DNA from 3 places in the Paenarthrobacter sp. NPDC090517 genome. Region 2 is predicted to be linked to each of the others. Evidence: riboswitches for the same ligand, from Rfam matches in the RefSeq annotation. Region 2 holds a riboswitch; each other region holds the start of a gene.
The links. A riboswitch is a leader RNA that binds a small molecule or an ion and turns the genes downstream of it on or off. The one in region 2 is predicted to bind cyclic di-AMP.
Positions count from the first base shown of each region.

Region 1: another riboswitch for cyclic di-AMP. It lies ahead of ACIQTW_RS09305 (hypothetical protein); the one in region 2 lies ahead of ACIQTW_RS11385 (NlpC/P60 family protein).
Region 3: another riboswitch for cyclic di-AMP. It lies ahead of ACIQTW_RS15345 (M23 family metallopeptidase); the one in region 2 lies ahead of ACIQTW_RS11385 (NlpC/P60 family protein).

Region 1 covers NZ_JBIVXN010000002.1:93,988-98,385, forward strand. The annotation lists gene ACIQTW_RS09295 (response regulator transcription factor) at 1-15, shown strand, start outside; gene ACIQTW_RS09300 (ATP-binding protein) at 37-1,533, shown strand; cyclic di-AMP (ydaO/yuaA leader) riboswitch at 1,643-1,830, shown strand; gene ACIQTW_RS09305 (hypothetical protein) at 1,832-2,686, shown strand; gene ACIQTW_RS09310 (glycosyltransferase) at 2,857-3,693, shown strand; gene ACIQTW_RS09315 (pyridoxal phosphate-dependent decarboxylase family protein) at 3,709-4,398, opposite strand, start outside.
Region 2 covers NZ_JBIVXN010000002.1:550,576-554,973, forward strand. The annotation lists gene ACIQTW_RS11375 (universal stress protein) at 1-898, opposite strand, end outside; gene ACIQTW_RS11380 (FAD-binding protein) at 1,317-2,009, shown strand; gene ACIQTW_RS11385 (NlpC/P60 family protein) at 2,129-2,926, opposite strand; cyclic di-AMP (ydaO/yuaA leader) riboswitch at 2,930-3,121, opposite strand; gene ACIQTW_RS11390 (copper resistance protein CopC) at 3,272-3,904, opposite strand; gene ACIQTW_RS11395 (NCS2 family permease) at 4,019-4,398, shown strand, end outside.
Region 3 covers NZ_JBIVXN010000004.1:387,658-392,055, forward strand. The annotation lists gene ACIQTW_RS15335 (NlpC/P60 family protein) at 1-384, opposite strand, end outside; gene ACIQTW_RS15340 (C40 family peptidase) at 483-1,226, opposite strand; cyclic di-AMP (ydaO/yuaA leader) riboswitch at 1,231-1,400, opposite strand; gene ACIQTW_RS15345 (M23 family metallopeptidase) at 1,539-2,375, opposite strand; cyclic di-AMP (ydaO/yuaA leader) riboswitch at 2,380-2,621, opposite strand; gene ACIQTW_RS15350 (metal-dependent transcriptional regulator) at 2,806-3,501, opposite strand; gene serC (phosphoserine transaminase) at 3,795-4,398, shown strand, end outside.

The DNA.
Region 1 (4,398 bases), 460 kb from region 2:
AAGCCTGCGGATTAGGCATTGAGCACCCTCTCAGGAGTGGCCAGGAAGTCAAGAGCGGCCGGACAAACTCCGCGCAGTTGGCTCAACCCCTCCACTTGGCACTTGCGTACACGCTTGGTCCTGGTGGCCATGGCCCTGCTGATCGCCATTTGCGCTGCGGTGGGAGTTGTCAGCTACGCCTCCATGGACATGGTTTTCAACAGGCAGCTCGACAGGCAGTTGGAGCAGGCGTCCAGCCGCGCGAATGACTTCGGCAGGCCGCCGTCGAACTTTCCGTCATCCCCCGGCAGGCCGGACCCTTTGGAAGCGCGCGGGCAGGCGGCGGGCACGCTCAACGCGAGGATCGACGGCTCCGCTGTGCGTAGCTCGGGTTTGATCGACGCCCAAGGTAACCGCGTCTCGCTCTCAGCAGACGACGAGCAGGTCCTGGTGTCGCTCCCCACGAACAACCACCCCGTGGACCGATCACTGTCCAACGGCGATTACCGGCTGGTGGCAGTCAAGACCACCTATGGCGATGTGATCGTGACGGGCCTGCCGCTCGCGGACAAACAGAGCGCCGAAGCCTCGCTGGTGTGGACCATGGTGCTGGTCTCGCTGGGTGGCCTGGTGGTGATCGGCCTCGTGGGGACGGTCATCATCCGCCGGACCATGCGTCCGCTCGAGCAGCTCTCCGAGGTGGCCACAAAGGTTGCGCGCCTGCCTCTCGACGCCGGTGAGGTGGCACTGGCGGTGCGCGTACCGCCGTCGGCATCCCACCCTGGAACGGAAGTTGGCAGCGTCGGCCATGCCTTGAACCAGATGCTGAACAACGTTTCGAGCGCGCTGGAAGCCCGGCAGGAAAGCGAAACCAAAGTGCGCCAGTTTGTGGCCGATGCCTCGCACGAACTACGAACGCCCCTGACCGCCATCCGGGGCTACACAGAGCTGCTGAGGATGACGGAAACGTTCACCGAGGATGGCCGGAAGTCGCTGGCGCGGGTCCAAAGCCAGTCCGAACGCATGACCACCTTGGTGGAGGACCTTCTACTGCTGGCGCGGCTGGACGAGGGCAAGCCCGTGAAAGTCGAAAACGTAGACCTGACACAGCTGGTCATCGAAACGGTGAGTGACGAGAAAGTCATGGCGCCGGACCACATCTGGCAGCTCCAGCTCCCTGACGAGCCCATCACTGTGCGCGGCGATGCCACCCAACTTCACCAGGTGCTGGCCAATTTGCTGTCCAATGCCCGCAAACACACCGATCCCGGCACCACTGTGGCTACAGGTGTCATGCTCTCCGCCGATGGCAGCGCCGTGGTCACGGTGACGGACAACGGCCCCGGAATTCCTGAAGATTTCCAGGGCCGGATCTTCTCCCGGTTCGCCCGCGCTGATGTCGCAAGATCAGGAACTGAGGGCACCTCCGGACTCGGCTTGTCCATTGTGGAATCCATCGTTTCGGCGCATGGCGGTAGCGTGGAAATGACCTCGCGGCCGGGGCGCACCGAATTCGCCCTTCGATTCCCTACCGTCACCACCGAAGGCATATAACGAATCGGGCAAGGCGACTCACCGGCATCGTGATCTCTGTTACCTAAATGTGACTTCTACGGAATCCTCCTGTACCGTCGAAAGGGTGGGTCGTCCCTAGCAGGCCCACATCCGGGATGCGCCGAGCTCTGCCACTTCCCGGAGTCCGTTCTTTCTCCGAGGCAGAGACGGGGGACCCAGAGTCTCCGGGCCAGGCCACTTTTGGCCGGCCCTTGGGGTGAAGCCGCAGCATGATGCGCGGCCGGATGACCTCATCCGAACCCGACAGCTAACTCCGCAGGCGCTGAGAGGTAATCACATGTCTGAATTTAACGATCAGACGCGCCCTTCCGCGCGTCACAGCGACGAACACAACGCACCGCTCACCAAGTCGCAGTCCGTCCTCAAGAACGCAGCCCGCCAGGGTAAGTCCGGCCACCGCATGTCCGTAGTTGCCGGTGTTGTGGCAGCTGCATTGGGCGTTGCATCGCTCGGAACCGCCGCAAACGCCGCACTGACCCTCCCCGAGGCCAGCCGCGTAGCCGGAACCCAGTCCAGTGCGCAGGTCAACACCAACAAGTCGGCTGAGATCTCTGCTTCCCTGAATGCTGCCGCCGAAAAGGGCGCAGCCGACAGGGCCGCCGCGGATAAGGCCGCCGCAGACAAGGCCGCCGCCGAGAAGGTTGCCGCTGACCAGGCCGCAGCTGCGCAGGCTGCAGCCGAAAAGGCTGCCGCTGATCAGGCTGCTGCCCAGGCCGCAGCTGAGAAGGCTGCTGCTGACGCTGCTGCCAAGCAGGCCGCCGACGCCGCTGCTGCCGCTGCCGCTGCGGAAGCCGCAGCAGCTGCTGCCGCTCCCAAGGCTGTGGATGACCCTGCGGCTGCCAAGGCGTACGCACTCAGCATCCTTGGCAACTACGGTTGGGGCCCGGGCGAAATGACTGCCCTCAACACGCTGTGGGAGAAGGAATCGAACTGGAGGACCACGGCGATGAACGCTTCCAGCGGCGCCTACGGCATCGTCCAGTCCCTGCCTGCTTCCAAGATGGCCACCGTGGGTCCTGACTGGGAAACCAACTACCAGACCCAGATCAAGTGGGGCCTGAACTACATCAAGGAGCGTTACGGATCCCCGTCCGCCGCTCTGGGCTTCCACTTGGCCAACAACTGGTACTAAACCAGACTGCTTGATTGCCGCGCCCGTTGCCGCCGTTCGCACCAGTGCCCACTGGAGCGGATAGCGGGAACGGGTGCGGTTTTGCCGTTTCACAGGTGCGGCGCTTAGTTCACAGTGGGGTCACAGTTGCCGCCTATTCGGCTCATATGGAGTGAGCTGATGCTGAATGTATGACGCTCACAGATCCCAAGCCGGTGATGAATCATCAGCTGCAGCGCTCCCCCGCGGACACACGCGCCTTAGTTCCTACCCTGGACTTCATCATCCCTGTGCTCAACGACGAGACCCAGCTGGAATACAAGCTTCGCAGCCTACACAGCCACCTCGCCGGTTCCTTCCCCCACACATTCCGGATCACCGTCGCGGACAATGCCAGCACGGACAACACCTTGCGGATCGCCGAACGCCTGGCCAGGGAACTCCCCGAGCTATTGGTGGTCCACCTTGAGCAGAGGGGTCGCGGAAACTCGCTCCGCCGGGTCTGGCTTTCCTCGCCCTCACCTCTGCTTGCGTACATGGACCCCCGTCTGACCATCGACCTTTCGGCGGTGGCGCCCCTACTTGCCCCGCTGATCTCCGGGCACTCCGACCTCGCGGTCGGCACGCGACTGGCCAAGGCCTCACACGGGACATTCAGCCGCCACCGTGAGGTCATTGCACGGACCTACAACTTCCTGCTGCGCGTCATGACGGGGGCGCGCTACTCCGATGCCGAGTGCGGCTTCAAAGCCATACGTGCCGACATCGCCCAACAGTTGCTCCCCCACACCCGCGATGAAGCATGGTTCTTCGACACCGAACTGCTGATGATTGCCGAACGTTCTGCTTTGCGCATTCATGAAGTCCCGCTCGACTGGACCGACGATCCCGACCCGAGCGTCGACGTCGTACGCACAGCCTGGGCGGACCTCCGCGCAGTGGCGCGCCTGGCCCGCGAGCTGCATCACGGGACAATTCCCGTCAGTGAGTTGCGCGCCGAACTGGGCCGAGGACCTCACCGGCACTGAGCCCGCGCAGGAGCTCTACATCTCCGGCTCAGCCTCCACCGCACCCCGCACGGCGGCAAGGGAGGCCGCGACATCTCCGGCGTCCGTAGTCCAGTTGCTGACCGAGATCCGTAGGATCTCGCGTCCACGCCACGACGAACCGGACATCCAGACCGCGCCTTCGGCCATAAGCCGCTGGGTGATCCGGTGCGTACGGTCATCGCTTCCGAAACTCACCGAGACCTGCGTGAACACGACGTCATTGAGCACCTCCACGCCAGGAATCGAGGACAGGCCTTCAGCCAAAGCCCGGGCATTCGCTGCCAGGCGCTCCACCATGGAAATCACGCCGTCCCGGCCCAGTTGCCTGAGTGCGGCCCACACGGGAATGCCTCGGGCCCGGCGGGACATCTCGGGAACCTTTTCGAAAGGATCCCCGGGTCCGGCGTCCGTGGCAATGAGGTAACTAGTGTGAACGCTGAAGGCACGCCTTAGGGCTTCCGGGCGGGCAACGATTGCCAGGCCACAGTCGTAGGGGACGTTCAGGGTTTTATGCGCGTCTGTTGCCCACGAATCTGCGTCCTCCACACCCGCCAGCCGGCCTCGCAGCTTCGGGCTAACGGCGGCCCACAAACCAAAGGCACCGTCCACGTGCACCCACGCGCCGCGATCGTGTGCCACGGCTATGGCTTCCGCCATGGGATCAAATGCCCCGGAGTGGAGGTT
Region 2 (4,398 bases):
CGCCACGGCCCCGCGTACCCAGAACCACCAGCTCGACGCTGCGGCTGGTTTCCACCAGAACATCAACGGGGGAACCATCCCGGAGTTCCGTTTCCATGGGCAATGAAGGGAAGTGGCTTCTGAGCCAATCGGCCCCGGCGTCCAGTTGGACTTTGATATCCGCAAACAAGGCGTCCCTGTCCAAGGGGGCCGGTACCCATGCCAGGGAACCGCTGTACTGCGGCACAGCACAAATCACCCGGAGTTTCGCCCCCATGCGCTGTGCCTGCTCGGCAGCTTCGAGCACGGCCACACGGGCCTGCTCAGAACCGTCCACGCCTACGGCGACCACGTTTTCCACGGTACGTGGGCCCGCCTTGGCGTGTTCAGCCTTGATGTGTTTGTCCTCAGTGCTTTCACCAAGGCGGTCGGCACAGTAGAGCGGCACTGTCACCGTGGGGCATTTGGCGTGGGCGGGCAAGGCGCTGCTGACCGAGCCAAGCAAACGCCCGACGAACCCGCCGCGACCCCGGCTGCCGAAGACAAGGAGGGCGGCCTCGCTGGAGAGGTCCAACAGGACACCAGCGGCGTCGCCGTTCTCGACAGAAGCGTCGACGTCGATGGCATATCCGGAGACCTTCTCCAGGGCCTGCCGAACGATCGCATCCGCGCCCTCACGAATCACGGAATCGTCAACTGTTGCGTAGCCGCCATCCAGCCCGGAGGCGGCGAAGATGGGCACGGAATATGCCGTGACGATATGCAGGGGAAGTCGCCGACGTTCAGCCTCCCGCGCGGCCCAAACCAAAGCACATTGACCATGCTCTGAGCCGTCCACTCCCACCACGATGCCACCTGGTTCCACAGCCTGATCCTGGCCGTCCTGTGGCTCTTCACTGTGTCTGCCGTGCTGGTCCATGGGGGCCTGCCTCTCCACCTACTGCTTGATGTTCCGGCTATTCTGCCAGAGGTTCTCCGCGTCGGATTCCCTCACTGTTTCATTGTCAATGGCCGGAGCAGGAGAAACCGGGAAATTTCTCCTCCCAATGCCAACTATTCTCGGTCAGCAGTAGCGAATCAAGGCGACATCGGGCTATGTGCATAACGGTCCGGGCTCGGTTCCCGGGCTCTCACATTGCGCTGCGGACGAACACACAAAACGCGCAGTCGCGGAGGCTATCCATGGCCGAAAAAGTTCGGTAGTGTTCGAGTCACCGAATGGCCGGCAAACGTGTTTCACACCACACACTCCGGCCATTTATTTGCGGCCGCTTGGGGAACTCGGACGCGATCCCACGCGATGCCGAAAGGCACACACGTCAAGGAGGAACCAAGCAGTGTCACTCACGCCTGATTCCGGCACGGAGCGCACCACCACCGTGGTCATCGGAGCCGGCCTGTCCGGCTTGGCAGTTGCCAGTGAGCTCAGCCGCTATGGCGTGGGCTCAATCGTCGTGGACGGGTTCGGCGCACTGTCCACCACAGGTCCTTCCGTCCATACAGGCATGCTTCAACGCACTGAGGTGGCCGATCCTGCGGCCATGCAGGAACGCAACGAGATCCTCCGACACCTGCGGAACTACGCCGCCAACCATCAACTGGACGTTCGCAACACCACCCGCGCCGTCCGCCTTGATTTCCTGGGTTCGGACCCCTCCCGGCAAATCGGATACGGACTGGCCGCAAGCATGACCACAGCCGGCCTGAGGACCGGACTCCACGTATCCGGCCCCCTCGAATCCACTCCACGCCAATGGGCGGTCCACACAGCGAACGGCGTCCTCCTGGCGGACCACGTAGTAGTGACGCGCTGCGCCCAAAGCCAGTTACGCCGCATGCTCGCCGAACTTGGAATAGCCGTTGGCCAAAACTTCGCGGCCGCCATGCGGGCGGTAGGGATGCACCTGGTGGGCGTTGGGGACCTTATCACCCCGTCTCCCAAGGAAGTGCTGCGGCAAGCCAAGGCAGTGGGCCAAGCCATCTCCTCCAAGGTGGCCCTACCCGCAGGTCCGGGCATCGCCCTCGCCTAGGGGCACGCCGCCTAACTTTTCCTGCTGAACATAAACAAACAGAACTTAACGCCAAAAGCCGGTGCCTTCAAAGAAATTACTCTTTGAAGGCACCGGCCTTTGAACTGAAGCGTGAGGCTTTATGCGCCAGCGCGTACGTAGGTCAGGGGACCCGTTGCGGTCAACCAGCTGATCGGGTGGATGCCCGTCTGGTTGCCGTTGATGCCACCGCTGATTGCCTGGCCGTTGCCGATGTAGATAGCAACGTGGCCGGACTGGACGATCATGTCACCGGGCTGGGGGGTGCTAACAACCTTGCCGTAGTTCATGAACTGCATGGGACCGAGGTCGCCTACCGGGATGCCTGCGGAGCCAAGGGCCTTCTCGACCATGGCGGTGCAGTCCTGGAAGACACCGATCTGTGCGTAAGCCGAGGCGACCATGGCTGCGTTGACGCCGCCAGCGGCGGGGGCAGCAGCTGCAGGAGCAGCGGCAACCGGTGCAGCGGCAACAGGAGCAGCGGCGACCGCAGCCTTAGCGGCGACGGGTGCTTTTGCAGCAGCAGTGGTGACGGCTGCCTTCTTGGCCACGGGGGCCTCAACAACGGGAGCCGGCTTTTCGATGACCGGAGCTGCTACGGAAGCAACGGCCGGACGCTCGAAGTTGACGGTAGCCGTTGCCAGAGCGGTAACAACCTTGGTGGGTGCCTCGGAAACGGTCTCAGCGACCGTTGCGGGGCTGGAGTCGCGCTGAACCGGAGCCTCAGCTGCGTGAGCAGCAATGGAGCCGGTCAAAACGAGGCCCGAGGCTGCTGCGATAACAGCTGCCTGGCGGCCAGCGCCGGAAGCGTTGCTGGCTACTGCCTTCGAGATGGAGATGAACGGATTAGGACGTACGCTGTCCGCCTTACGACGGCCGCGAAGAATGCGTGAAGACATGAAAGAGCCTCTCCCGATGCCTGCGAGGTTAGCTGTCGGATTCGGATGGGAGTCACCCGGCCACTATCCCCCGCTGTTCAGCGGAAGCTTCGTGACTTCACCCCAAGGCACGCTCGAAAGCGACCTAAATTGGGTTCCCCGTCTCTGCCGTAGGTTTGTCTGCGAACGGATTCCGGACTGCGGCAGAGCTAGGCAATCAGGCCGGAAGTGCCCGCTACGTGGAACAGGCACAGGTACTACCGTACGCGATGATTCCACCGAAGTCACATTTAAGTAACGGGAAGTGGGCTTCTGGCGTGTCGCAGTATCCGTTTCGAGATATTCGCAGGTACGTAGAAAACCGCGTTATTCCGCGGAAGTATCGCTGTCCGGGCCGTTGAAAGCGGCAAGTTTCTTCCGCGCGGTAACAGCAAGGTAAATAACGAGACCCACAGCAACAACGGCCAATCCAACAATGCTCCAAGGGAAGGGCTGCGAGGCGTCAGCGGCAGGCTCACTGTTGCCCGTCCCCGGCGCCGCTGTACCGGCCGTGGGGACAGTGGCTGACGGCGCTGATGCCGACGGCGAGGCACCCACCGGGCCAGTCGCCGTCGTCGTGCTTCCCGCGGTGGCGGTGAACGTGAAGGTGCCCTCGATGGGGTGGGAATCCGAGCTGACTACGCGCCATACCACCGTGTATTCACCAGCGGGAGCACCCTGGCGAAGCTTTTGAACAGCCTGGTTGTCGATGATTTCGACCGGACCGTCCGCCCAGTTCTCACCGGCGGCCGTCACGGTTACACCGGAACCGATCGCGAGCGGGCGGTTGTTGAACGTGATGGAGACCGACGCCGGAACTTCCGCAACGCTGGCACCATTGGCTGGCGCGGTTGACTCGGCGACGTCGTGCGCGGACGCCGGAGCCGCGGAAAACAGCAAGGCGGACGCGAAGGCAAGGGCAGCGACGACGGCGGCCAGAAGCGGGCGGATGGTACGCATGGGGCGGTTTCTCCTAGTGTTGGCTTCCTTACAGACTAGGCGAATCGTTCAGAGGGCCCACACCGGACAACATAGGATTTGAGGGCAAACTCCCCTCGATCCCCGGAGACCTTCATGCTGAAACAAGGTTCTGCAATCGACCGCTACTTCAAAATCTCCGAACGTGGGTCCACGTACTCGCGGGAAATCCGTGGCGGCTTCGCGACCTTCTTCGCCATGAGCTACATCGTGGTGCTGAACCCGCTGATCCTCTCCGGACCTGACTCGAGTGGCGCTTCGCTGGGCTTCACGGCCGTGGCAGCCACCACGGCGTTCGTTGCCGGCATCCTGACCATCCTCATGGGCGCGTGGGCCAAACACCCGTTTGCCGTGGCCACAGGCTTGGGCGTCAACGCCTTCGTGGCAGTCACGGTGGCCTCCCATCCCGGGTTGACCTGGCCGGACATGATGGGGCTCGTGGTGTTGTCGGGCGTCACTATGCTCATCCTGGTGCT
Region 3 (4,398 bases), on a different contig from region 2:
GGTAGCCGCGGTTGCCTTTTTGGTTTCGACCTTGGCTTCAACCTTGGCCGGGGCTTCCTCGACGACCACGGGAGCCGGGGCTTCCACCGTGGTGACCACAGGGCGCTCGTAAGAAATGGCAACCGTGGAGTCCGCGGCGATGGTGGCCTGGACTACCGACTGCACGTCGAGGGTGGACGTGGAAGTCGATTCGCGGTCCACGTTGGTGTCGGCAGCGTTGGCGGCGATTCCACTGGTCAGGACCAGGCCTGAAGCAGCGGCAATAACTGCTGCCTGGCGGCCAACGCCACCGGCGTTGTCGCTAACGGCCTTCGCGATGACGGCAAGCGAGCTGGTCTTGGGGGCCTCAGCGCGGTGCCGTGCAAGCTTGTTTGCACTGGTCATGATTTTCTCTTTTCGTATCCGCGTGCAGTTGGGATGCACGCGGGTAATGGGTTGGCCAACGTTGGGGGCATGCTGGCCGACCCCGAACCGGATAATTTCTAGCGGAGGGTGTAGAACGATGAGGTGCCGGTGGACGCTACGGAGTGCAGCAGCGTTCCCTGGCCGGGATTCAAGGCGCTGATCATCATGCCGTTGCCGACGTAGATGCCCACGTGGGCTCCGCCGTTCTGCATGACAAGGTCGCCGGGAGCAGGAGCGCTGGTGGGCGTCATGGCCGTCCAGGCGTTGACGCGGGGGATGCTGATGCCGGCCTGTGCATAGACCCACTGGGTGAAGCCGGAGCAATCCCAACCGTTCGGTGTGGTGCCGCCCCAAACGTAGGGAGAGCCGATGCCGGTGTAGGCAATGGCGGCTAGACCGGACGCAGCTGCGCTTGAGGCCGAATCCTTGGCCTTGGATGACTTCGCGGTGACCGCTTCAGCTTTTTCTTCAGTGCTGGCCGCTGCACGCTCGGTAACGCGCGCGGCGCGCTGGACTGCCTTGGGAGCTTCCTTGGTAGCCACGGTGGGGCTCTCGAAGGAAACGGTAGCTGTTGGCTCTGCCGTGACAACCGCGGTAACAGCCAGTTGTTGGGTGCTGGAGGCCTCCGACTTGGAAACGTCGGTATCTGCGGCTTGTGCCGGCAAGCCGACGGTGAGGACGAGGCCTGAGGCTGCTGCCAGGACGGCGGCCTGACGACCCACAGTTCCTGCGTTGGATGAAACAGCCTTGGAAAGCGTATTCAACGGATTCGTGCGAACCGTTTGGGCGCGATGGCGCGCAGGGGTAGTGCGTGATGACACGTAGGTAGCCTCTCCCAATGCCTGCGAGGTGAGCTGTCGGATTCGGATGGGAGTCATCCGGCCGCGCTGCTTCCAAGGAAGCTTTTGCGACTTAACCCCAAGGCCTTCTTTCGAAGACCGGAAGTGGTTCCCCCGCCCCTGCCAGACGATTTATGCGAACGGACCTTGAGCGGTGGCAGAGCTAGGCAATCCACTCAAGTGCATCGACCCCCTAAAAAGCCGATGCGCTCTGTACGCTACAACAGTTGAACGCGAATGTCACATTCAGGTCACGGGGTGACTCTCGAATGCGAGAGGCAACCATCAAATGGCTTAGAGCCAACCCATGGGGTCTACGACTTCACCGTTGACCTGGACCTCAAAGTGGAGGTGGCAGCCAGTGGAAGCGCCCGTGGTGCCGCTGAGTGCAACGGTGTCGCCACGGTTAACGGTCTGTCCCACCTTGACGGTGAAGGACGACAGGTGGTTATACGTGGTCTCGAGGCCGTTACCGTGGTCAACGACCACGCGGTTGCCTCCGCCATACTCGTGCCATCCGGCGAAGGTGACCTTACCGGTGGCTGCAGCATGAACAGCCGTACCGCACTGGGCAACGAAGTCCTGGCCACGGTGGAAATCACCGGCGCCACCCGTGAGGGGGCTGATGCGGTAGCCGAAGGGGGATGCCGTGGTGAGCGTGTCAAGGGGGCTTGCCATGCTGCCAACGGATGAGGCCCGCTGGATGCTGTCAGCCGATTGGGCGCTGAGCAACTGCTTCAACTTCCCGTCCGGGTCGGCAGCAGTAGCGACGGCTGCGCGGCTGAAGTCGATCTTGGCTGATGCAGCAGCGGAAACCTCGGGCTGGCTGCCCGCGGGTGCGGCAACGGCAAGGGCAGACTCAGTCTGGCCTGATTCCGAGGTAGCCATGACGGGACTTGTGGCAGGCAGGCCGACAGTCAGGGCAAGTCCGGTGGCGGCTAGCGCAACACCGGCCTTCTGCCCGACGCCGCTGGCAGCGGCGAAGTCGGCAACCTGGCGCAACGGGCTCTTACGGCGGCGCACCTGACGCTCGGTGTCGCGAGGCCGGATCTCCGTTACGACGGTGGCTGGCCGCAGCTCAGCAGCGGGGCCGGACGCGCGGCGGCGGCCCCTGACGTTCTGCGATGTCAAACTCTGTTCCTCTCTCAAAAGCCTGCGAAGTTAGCTGTCGGATTCGGGTCAGAGAGTACAAAGACCCGGTCCGCACGAGGCGCTCACGGCACACAGGTATCCCAAGAGGGACTTGCATACGTGGGCACTTCTGCTGCGGACTTCACCCCAAGGCTGCTTCTTTAGACAGCCGCTTGTGGTTCCCCCGCCTCTGCCAGTGGTGGATAACACACCTGATCCGCTGGCAGAGCTCGGCTCCGGATCAGGTAACGCTTTGGTATCAGCGCTAGTAAATAACTATAGGGGATTAAGGCCTTCGGTAATAAATTCGTTATCAACAAGAACGGGCTGAGCGCAGCAGCCCTTTATCATCAATTCCGAAAAACCGCAGGTCACACGCGCGCTGAAGGCCCAAAAGTGAGGTTTGACACTGTACTGACCCAGCGCCCGGTCAGCTGAGCGAGACGAAGACGTGCGCGGCAACTTCAGGAGGCAGTTCCAAAGCGCCTTCAATACCAGGGACCCGGACCGAGATGTATTCGCCGACGCGTTCCAGGGACACGCTCGCTCCGGGACGGATCCCGCCTTCGTCCAACTGGGTAAGAAGCTCCGGCTCCACCTGGATGGGCTCCGCCAGGCGGCTGACCACCACGCGGGAATCGGTAGCGTAGCCGTCCATGGCCTGCAGCAGGTTGACATCAAGCCGGGGGAAGGGCTGGCTGGCAAGGCCACCAAGCGCTTCAAGACCCGGAATGGGATTGCCATAGGGAGATTCCGTGGGGTGCTCCAGTAGCTCGTAGAGCCGACGCTCCACGCGCTCACTCATGACATGCTCCCAGCGACACGCTTCATCGTGCACGTACGCCCAGTCCAGGCCGATCACGTCAGCCAGCAGGCGCTCCGCAAGGCGGTGCTTGCGCATGACCTCGGTGGCGCGCTTGCGACCCACTTCCGTCAGTTCCAGGTGGCGGTCGTTGGACACAATCACCAGGCCATCGCGCTCCATGCGTCCAATGGTCTGGGAAACAGTCGGTCCGGAGTGGCGCAGGCGCTCGGCGATGCGGGCCCGGAGAGCCACAATGTTTTCTTCTTCAAGCTCCAAAATGGTCCGAAGATACATCTCAGTGGTATCGATCAGATCCGTCATCCAGCTCAGCTCTCCTCGAACGCAGTTCCTTGCGTAATCTCCACCGTACCGCGTCCCTTGCCGGGGCGAGCGGTGCACACCGCCGCCCCCTGAACGCCAACCCCCAGCCTAGCTTATTTGGAATTACTCTGGATAATTCCGGTCGCTTTCGGTCCCGCCGCATTCCACGTGGCGGACTATGACGGCTGCAGGTTCCTGCGCCCGGGCCGTGTCAGGCAGAATTGGGGTGTCGAAGGGGCAGTTGATGCCCCATGCCACCTCCCATCTCTAGCCGACACCCATTGGAGCGCCTCGTGAGCGACAACAGCATCACCATTCCCGCCGACCTGCTGCCCAAGGACGGACGCTTCGGCGCTGGACCGTCCAAGGTTCGCCCGGAACAGATTGAGGCGTTGGCTGCAGCATCGTCCACCATCCTGGGAACCTCCCACCGCCAGGCTCCGGTGAAGAACCTCGTGGGTTCGGTCCGCGATGGGCTCAGCCAGTTCTTCCGCGCTCCTGAGGGCTATGAGGTTGTCCTGGGCGTTGGCGGCTCTACCGCGTTCTGGGACGTGGCTGCGTTTGGCCTGGTTGAGAAGAAGGCCCAGCACCTTTCGTTCGGCGAGTTCGGTTCGAAGTTCGCTGCCGCCACCAACAAGGCACCGTTCCTGGATGCTTCGTCCATCATCAAGGCTGAACCCGGCACCCGCCCCGTGGCAACAGCCGAAGCCGGAGTGGACGTCTACGCTTGGCCCCAGAATGAGACATCAACCGGTGTGGCCGCTCCCGTCAAGCGCGTCCAAGGTGCCGATGAAGGCTCACTCGTCTTGGTGGATGCCACCTCAGCGGCCGGCGGACTGGACGTAGACGTGGCTGAGTCGGATGTCTACTACTTCGCCCCGCAAAAGAACTTCGCCT